Regions from separate parts of the Pediococcus damnosus genome, predicted to be linked through region 2. Evidence: a T-box and tRNA genes for the amino acid it is inferred to sense, from the RefSeq annotation. Region 2 holds a T-box; the other holds one or more tRNA genes.
The links. A T-box is a leader RNA that pairs with one kind of tRNA and senses whether it is charged. The one in region 2 lies ahead of trpS (tryptophan--tRNA ligase), so its partner is inferred to be a tRNA-Trp.
Positions count from the first base shown of each region.

Region 1: it has a tRNA-Trp gene. The T-box ahead of trpS (tryptophan--tRNA ligase) is inferred to sense a tRNA for this amino acid. The anticodon was not compared.

Region 1 is NZ_CP012294.1:183,584-187,993, forward strand. Features, by position in the region: gene ADU73_RS00795 (heavy metal translocating P-type ATPase) at 1-659, opposite strand, end outside; gene ADU73_RS00800 (CopY/TcrY family copper transport repressor) at 656-1,084, opposite strand; gene ADU73_RS00805 (hypothetical protein) at 1,223-1,426, shown strand; tRNA gene ADU73_RS00810 (tRNA-Cys) at 1,737-1,807, opposite strand; tRNA gene ADU73_RS00815 (tRNA-Leu) at 1,845-1,930, opposite strand; tRNA gene ADU73_RS00820 (tRNA-His) at 2,009-2,081, opposite strand; tRNA gene ADU73_RS00825 (tRNA-Trp) at 2,088-2,161, opposite strand; tRNA gene ADU73_RS00830 (tRNA-Tyr) at 2,172-2,254, opposite strand; tRNA gene ADU73_RS00835 (tRNA-Phe) at 2,261-2,333, opposite strand; tRNA gene ADU73_RS00840 (tRNA-Asp) at 2,365-2,439, opposite strand; tRNA gene ADU73_RS00845 (tRNA-Val) at 2,451-2,523, opposite strand; tRNA gene ADU73_RS00850 (tRNA-Glu) at 2,531-2,603, opposite strand; tRNA gene ADU73_RS00855 (tRNA-Ser) at 2,619-2,708, opposite strand; tRNA gene ADU73_RS00860 (tRNA-Asn) at 2,724-2,796, opposite strand; rRNA gene rrf (5S ribosomal RNA) at 2,803-2,919, opposite strand; rRNA gene ADU73_RS00870 (23S ribosomal RNA) at 3,011-4,410, opposite strand, start outside.
Region 2 is NZ_CP012294.1:1,567,717-1,572,126, reverse strand. Features, by position in the region: gene trpS (tryptophan--tRNA ligase) at 603-1,622, opposite strand; T-box leader at 1,694-1,869, opposite strand; tRNA gene ADU73_RS07250 (tRNA-Thr) at 3,449-3,521, shown strand; gene ADU73_RS07245 (glycoside hydrolase family 38 N-terminal domain-containing protein) at 3,903-4,410, opposite strand, start outside.

The sequences.
Region 1 (4,410 bases), 740 kb from region 2:
CCTGTAACCATTGCTTCGTTAACTGTTGATTTTCCCGAAACTATAATCCCATCTGCCGGAATCTTTTCTCCAGCACGTACTTGTAAAATTTGTTTATTTTGGATATCAGTACTTTTAATGTCTTGCACTTTCTCGTTCTCAACCAGATGAGCCTTATCCGGCAATAACTTTCCCAATGCATCTACAGCACTCCCCGCATGACTAATGGTATTCATTTCAACCCAGTGCCCTAAAAGCATAATGACAATTAAAGTTGATAATTCCCAGAAAAAGCTTTCTTTTTGTGGTTGAATATTTAAAATATCGTTGGCAATAAATGCATACATACTATAAATATATGAAACTGAAATCCCCAAAGCAATTAACATCATCATTGCCGGTTTATGTTCTTGCATTTCTCCTTTTGCACCGCTGAAAAATGGTTTTCCGCCGTAGAAGAATAAAATCGTAGCCAAAATTGCAACAATCCAATTAGAACCAGTAAAACTAAACTGAAAAGGCAGTTTCATTCCCATCATTGGACTCATCAAAATAATTGGAATTGTTAATACTAATGAGACCCAAAATTTTTGTTTCAAATTTCCCATATGCATCATATGACCACCATGATTCATCATGTCATGATCCATACTCATTGTGTCATTTTTTGAATGATTCATTCTGTTGTCTCCTCCTTTGGAATACAATTACATGCGACTTGATCTGGCGCTGTTTGTTCTTTAGCAGTGAGCGCATCTTGAAGTTTCTGTATATCACTTTTACTCAACTGAATTTCTTGGATAAGCTCCGCTAAAACTTTCCCATTTTTCATTGCACACATATTTTTAAAGAGCCTTGTCGCTTCTTCCTGCATAGCAGTCCGCTCGGCAATCGCACATTGGTAAGTATTTGTGTGTCCTTCTTTTGTCGCTGTTAGCATTCCCTTTTGCACTAACCGACCAATCAAGGTTTTAACTGTTGAAGCTTTCCAGGTTCGTTTTTTTACTAGTAAATTTATAATCTCACTACTAGTTGCCTTTTCCAGTGTCCATACTATTCGCATCACTTCCCATTCAGAAGTGGTGATAGGTAAATCATTAGCCATTATAAGTCCTCCGTTTACAAATGTAATCTACAATTAACAGACTACATTTGTAAACGATAATTGTCAAGGAAGAAGTTCATTTGTTTTAGCTTTTTGTGATATGATTAAAACATTAACTTGTGAAAAGAAAGGTTCATTATGAAGATTAAAATTAACCGCACAATCCTTATAAACATCATTCTCGATTTATTATTTGGCATTTTTTTCCTTTACTACCTAAACAGCAGTGCAGGAAATGTTTCTTCTGGTTACCGTTGGTTAATCACAGCCTTTGCCGCTTATGATTTTACAAATGTGATTATGAGTATCAGAAAGATTGTTCTCGAAAACAAAAAAAAATAATTATAGAGACAAAAAAGGAGAATTCATTTTGAATTCTCCTTTTGCATTTAATAAATAAGAACCAAGCCAAACAAAAAGACAGTATTAGAAGTTGCTTAACTTCTAATACTGTCTCTGGCGGTTCATCAACAGGATTTGACAAAGAGACTTAATAAATAAGTATTTTGTATTTTAAGATGCTTAATCTTTAATGCTGTCTTGGACGGTTCATCAACAGTCTTGGCAAAAAGCCTTGAGTATTAAAAAAAAAAAACGATCAATTTCTCTTTTTGAATGAGAAACAATCGCTTATACAGTATGCTCTAAACCAAGGCGGTAACCGGATTTGAACCGGTGATGAAGGTTTTGCAGACCTCTGCCTTACCACTTGGCTATACCGCCATTTGAACCAAATAAAAAAGCTCACACTGAGCTTATATGCCGCCGGTGGGGGTCGAACCCACACTCCCGGTAAAGGGAACTGGATTTTGAGTCCAGCGCGTCTGCCAATTCCGCCACAGCGGCATCTCTTAATATTATCCGGTTAAATTAAGTTCAAAGTAAGAACTTCTAACCTCAAGGATAACTAAAAATCATCCTTAGGGCGGTAGGTGGGAATCGAACCCACGCGTGCCGGATCCACAAACCGGTGCGTTAACCACTTCGCCACTACCGCCAACAATGGCAGGGATAGTAGGAGTTGAACCCACATCGACGGTTTTGGAGACCGCAGTTCTACCATTAAACTATATCCCTATTATAAAAATGGAAGGGAGTGGATTCGAACCACCGAACCCGAAGGAGCGGATTTACAGTCCGCCGCGTTTAGCCAGACTTCGCTACCCTTCCATAATATGGCGCGAGACAGAGTCGAACTGCCGACACACGGAGCTTCAATCCGTTGCTCTACCAACTGAGCTATCGCGCCAAAAAATGACATATTTAATATTCATTTCAAACGGTTCCAACGAGACTCGAACTCGTGATCTCCTGCGTGACAGGCAGGCGTCCTAAACCAACTAGACCATGGAACCAATAATTTAAATGGAGAGTACAGGGCTCGAACCTGTGACCCTCTGCTTGTAAGGCAGACGCTCTCCCAACTGAGCTAACTCTCCATAAAAATGACCCGTACGGGATTCGAACCCATGTTACTGCCGTGAAAGGGCAGTGTCTTAAACCACTTGACCAACGGGTCATAACATAATTAAAACGGAGAGTAAGGGATTCGAACCCTTGAGACGGATAAATCCGTCTACATGATTTCCAGTCATGCTCCTTCGGCCAGCTCGGACAACTCTCCATATCCAAAACCAAACTCCGGCAGGCGGGCTCGAACCGTCGACAACCTGATTAACAGTCAGGTGCTCTACCAACTGAGCTATGCCGGAATATTCGCATGGCAACGTCCTACCCTCGCAGGGAGCGATCCCCCAACTACTCTCGGCGTTAAGAAGCTTAACTTCTGTGTTCGACATGGGAACAGGTGTATCCTTCTCACTATCGTCACCACACTTCTCCGATCCACTTACGCGGCTCGTGTGAAAGAAATTTATTCTCTCAAAACTAAATAATATCGAATCCTTCTCTTGAGAACACCACTTTGTGGTTAAGTCCTCGACCGATTAGTATTGGTCCGCTCCATGTATCACTACACTTCCACTCCCAACCTATCTACCTGATCATCTCTCAGGGGTCTTACTTCCATAAATGGAATGGGAAATCTCATCTCGAGGTGAGTTTCACACTTAGATGCTTTCAGCGTTTATCTCATCCATACGTAGCTACCCAGCGATGCTCCTGGCGGAACAACTGGTACACCAGCGGTATGTCCATCCCGGTCCTCTCGTACTAAGGACAGATCCTCTCAAATTTCCTACGCCCGCGACGGATAGGGACCGAACTGTCTCACGACGTTCTGAACCCAGCTCGCGTACCGCTTTAATGGGCGAACAGCCCAACCCTTGGGACCGACTACAGCCCCAGGATGCGATGAGCCGACATCGAGGTGCCAAACCTCCCCGTCGATGTGAACTCTTGGGGGAGATAAGCCTGTTATCCCCAGGGTAGCTTTTATCCGTTGAGCGATGGCCCTTCCATACGGTACCACCGGATCACTAAGCCCGACTTTCGTCCCTGCTCGACCTGTCTGTCTCGCAGTCAAGCTCCCTTGTGCCTTTACACTCTGCGAATGATTTCCAACCATTCTGAGGGAACCTTTGGGCGCCTCCGTTACTCTTTAGGAGGCGACCGCCCCAGTCAAACTGCCTACCTGACACTGTCTCCCGCCACGCTTAGTGGCGCGGGTTAGAGGGTTCATACAACGAGGGTAGTATCCCACCAACGCCTCCATCGAAACTAGCGTTCCGATATCTACGGCTCCTACCTATCCTGTACAAGTTGTACAAACACTCAATATCAAGCTACAGTAAAGCTCCATGGGGTCTTTCCGTCCTGTCGCGGGTAACCCGCATCTTCACGGGTATTATAATTTCACCGAGTCTCTCGTTGAGACAGTGCCCAGATCGTTACACCTTTCGTGCGGGTCGGAACTTACCCGACAAGGAATTTCGCTACCTTAGGACCGTTATAGTTACGGCCGCCGTTTACTGGGGCTTCATTTCAAAGCTTCGCCGAAGCTAACTCATTCACTTAACCTTCCAGCACCGGGCAGGTGTCAGCCCCTATACGTCATCTTACGATTTTGCAGAAACCTGTGTTTTTGATAAACAGTCGCCTGGGCCTATTCACTGCGGCTGATCTTGCGATCAGCACCCCTTCTTCCGAAGTTACGGGGTCATTTTGCCGAGTTCCTTAACGAGAGTTCTCTCGCTCACCTGAGGATACTCTCCTCGACTACCTGTGTCGGTTTGCGGTACGGGTAGTTAAACTCTAACTAGAAGCTTTTCTCGGCAGTGTGACATCAGAAACTTCGCTACTTAAATTTCGCTCCCCATCACAACTTGTCCTGAAAAGATAAAGCATTTAACTCTACCTAAGACTTG
Region 2 (4,410 bases):
CCGTTAATTTAATTGTATTTATTTTAACATGTTTTTAGGCGAAAATGCGCATTGCTCGCATATGCGGTGAATTTCTGGGGAGACTGAGGACAGCTCCTTGAAACAGCTATAGAGATATAAGTATCCTTCTCGCGGAATTGTGATCCCGCGCTACTTCATTACATTGGATGATTTTCGTTCCGAAAATCTTTTATATTCCGTACGCTGTCGATTCTTGTGGCACAGTTCAGCCGCAAGAACTCGCGCTACTTCATTTTCTTTTGGATGATTTTCGTTCCGAAAGTCCTTTATATTCCGTACGCTGTCGATTCTTGTGGCACAGTTCAGCCGCAAGAACTCGCATCCGTCGTCTTTGCCTGCTGCTTTCCGCTGAGCTTTAGGACAGCTCAGCAAAACAAGAGACTGATCATAAGCACGACTCCCGTGGGATTGCGATCCCACATACGTCGCACTTATGATCAGCCTCTTACCGTTTTACCTCACTCACTTGTTTTAGGACAGCTCGACAAGTCAAAAAGAGCATTCTAAGTATGACTCCCGCGGGATTGCAATCCCGCATCCGTCACACTTAGAATGCTCTTTTTACCGCTTTGTCTCACTCACTACTTAAAATAATTAATTCCCATTGCATCCCGTACTTCATCCAAAGTCTTGTTAGCTACTTTATTTGCCTTTTCACTACCTTGCTTCAAAATGTCATATACCCCAGGAATATCCTGTGCATACTGCTCTCTTCTTTCGCGAATTGGCTTCAAAATTTCCTGCAAAACTTCATTTAAATACCGCTTAATTTTGACATCACCCAGACCACCAGCTTGATATTGAGCCTTAAGATCCGCAACTTTTGCCTTATCTTTATCGAAAATGTCTAAATACGTAAATACCGTGTTGCCCTCTACATGACCCGGATCCGACACCTTAATATGGGTTGGATCGGTAAACATGGACATCACTTTCTTTTGAATCGTATCTTCATCATCTGACAAATAGATCGCATTGTTCAATGACTTACTCATCTTGGCATTCCCATCTAAACCGGGAATTCTGCCCAATCCTTTTGGTGGGAAATAACCTTTAGGCTCCACCAAAATTGGTTTGCCATAAATGTTATTAAAACTTCGCACAATTTCACGCGTTTGTTCCAACATTGGCTCCTGATCATCCCCAACTGGGACCGTATCTGCACCAAATGCCGTGATATCAGCAGCTTGGCTTACTGGGTAAATAAAGAATCCAGCGGGCACACTTTCACCAAACTTCTTTTGTTTAATTTCAGATTTAACCGTTGGATTACGTTCCAATCGAGAAACAGTCACCAAATTCAAATAAATTTCGGTTAAATCGCTCAAAGCAGGAATCTGCGACTGCACTAAAATTGTCGATTTCTCTGAATCAATACCAACCGCTAAATAATCCAAAGCCACTTGGATTAAACTGTTGCGGATCTTTTCTGGATCACGCGCATTGTCAGTCAAAGCCTGCATGTCCGCAATCATGATGTAACTATCGTAATTGCCACTGTTTTGTAATTCGACACGGTTTTTCAAAGAACCGACATAATGTCCAATGTGCAGCTTGCCTGTAGGACGATCTCCCGTTAAAATTACGTGTTTTTTTGTCATTTTAAAAATCCTTCTTCCTATATAAATACCTAATTTTATTTACAAAAAAATCCCATCACTAGTTAACCTAGCAATAGGACGAATTCACCGTGGTGCCACCTAATTTGCAGAATCTCTCTGCCACTCAATGCAGTTAACGGTGCCCCGTCACATTTGTTCTCCAAAACCCATTTCGTTTTTCGAAATCTTTCAGCATTTGATTTCTCTCTGTTGATGAAAAACTACTTTATTTCTTCATCGAACTTAATACAGTAATTGTACCTGTATTTATGGGTGTGGGCAAGTTTAACTGAAACAAAAAAGCCAATTATTTTTTGGCCTGATTCATAAATAGGAGTTATAATGAATTTACAAACTGAAGAACAACCCATTGCGTAATTTGCTTTGAATCAGTAGGTAATAAGCTGTGTAGAAAGAAAAAAGTAAAAAATTTATTTTTTGCCAGATTCAAAATCATAGGTTATACTTACTTTAGCGAAAAGCTAAACAACAGATACACCAAAGGCCTCAACTACTGTACATAGTTAAGGCCTTTTTTTGCACTTATTGAAATCATCCAGGCACTTACTTCGGTAAATGCCTACACAAAGTGGGCGGGTTGATGTCACCTAAATTCTACTTTTGGTTTCGTTTATTCAACCAATAAACGAACAGAGAATTAATCACTGCTACCAAAAGGGAAGCGATGAAGCTAAACAACGAATACACCCCCAATCCATTGCATAATTTGCTTTGAATCAGTAGGCAACTATTTTAGTATACAGGAAGGATGATGGTTACAAAGAAGAATTACGTCCCGTGTAAAAGTATCTTTAACACGATATATACGGTTTTATAAAAATTAGAATTTTGCAAGATTTATGAAGACGGGTTATAATGGATTCACAAGAGGAAAATAACAAAAAATCACACCAAAGGCCTTAACTATTGCTGTAGTTAAGGCCTTTTTTTGCACTTATTTAAATCGTTTCAAACTCGGCTTCGGCCAAATTCAAAACAAAGCGAGTGGGTTGATGTCACCTATGACCTACTTCCTGTCATGTCCATTCAACCAATAGACAAACAAGGAGTTTAAGATCGCTGCTAAAAGCGATCCTAAAAGGAAAATAACAAAATAGTCACACTTACAATCCATTGCATAATTTGCTTTGAATCAGTAGGCAACTATTTTAGTATCCAGGAAGAATTGAAAGCCACAAAGAAGAATTATGACCACATGTAAAAGTATCTTTAACGCGATACATACGGTTTTATAAAAATTAAATTTTTGCCAGATTTGTGAAAACGGGTTATAATGAATTCACGAGATGAAAATAACACAGGAATTGCACCAAAGGCCTTAACTACCGTTTATAGTTAAGGCTTTTTTTTGCACTTATTTAATTCGTTTCAAACCTGACTTCGGCCAAATTCAAAACAAAGCGGGTGGGTTGATGTCACCTATGACCTACATCCTGTCATGTCTATTCAACCAATAGGCAAACAAGGAGTTTAAGAGCGCTACTAAAAGCGATCCTAAAAATGAAAATAGCACAAGAATTGCACCCCCAATCCATTGCATAATTTGCTTTGAATCAGTAGGCAACTATTTTAGTATACAGGAAGAATTGATGGCCACAAAGAAGAATTATGACCACCCATAAAAGTATCTTTAACATGATATATAGAATGCTCTACAGAAATTATTGGTCTACTTTTTATCATTAATTCGTGAAAGACCACCTACGCAAAAACCATTCCGACTTATTGACCATTGTGTCAAAACTTCTATTAGAATTTACTTGCTCTTCAAACTTAAATATAGTAAGCTTACTAATGTAATAATTGCTTGTTTAGCTCAGTTGGCAGAGCACATCACTAGTAATGATGAGGTCGCTGGTTCGAGACCGGCAACAAGCATTCTTATAAGTCATTCTAACGATCATAGTTGGGATGACTTTTTTATTTAAAACTTCATGTCAGTTTTCTTGTAGCAATAAAATTATCAGTAACTATATAATTTTCTATATTGAATACTAGAGCAATTTAGACGATTTAGAACATTTATATACAGAAAGATTTCAGCCCAAACAAACGTTTTAAAAAATCAAAAAATGGAATATTGTTACCTGCAAAGCTAAGTATACTTTATAGACACCTGAACCATTCAAAATCCATGTTCTCCTAAGTTGCTAAGCAAATAGCAACAATAAAAGCAATAAAAGCAGCGCAAAATCCCATGCTTTGTGGGTTTTTACGCTGCTTTCCTAAAAAATTATTCCTGTACTTTTATCGATTTCATCAATACTTCAGCTTCAAAGAAATCATGTCGTAAGTTCCAATAAACTTCTTACTCTCCATTTTTTCTTCTAAGGCATTGATAAATTCAGCATTTCTGAACAAATCATCAGGTAATTTCATATCCTTACCAGTTGGATTTTGAATCCGGATAATATAACTATCTTGATCTTGATATGATGGATAAATCGCTGAAACAATCAATCTCTTATCCAAGTTTAATAATGAATAAGAATTTGGAATTTGTGGATTATTTTCAGTTCCCCAAATTTTGTTGTCCAATCGATTGATAAAGTAATTTAATTTTTGAGTCTGATAAGAAACAGATTGTGATAACCAATCTCTTGTTTTTTCGCTAACCTCTTGTTCGGAAAATGGCTGATCATCAAACACAATTCCAAACTCAAATTCATTTAAGCCAAGTTCCTCAGCCATTGGTGTCGCCATCATCACGTGTCCCTGATTAGTGGTATCACCTGAAGCGCGTCCTGGCCGCCATGCAAGATTTCTC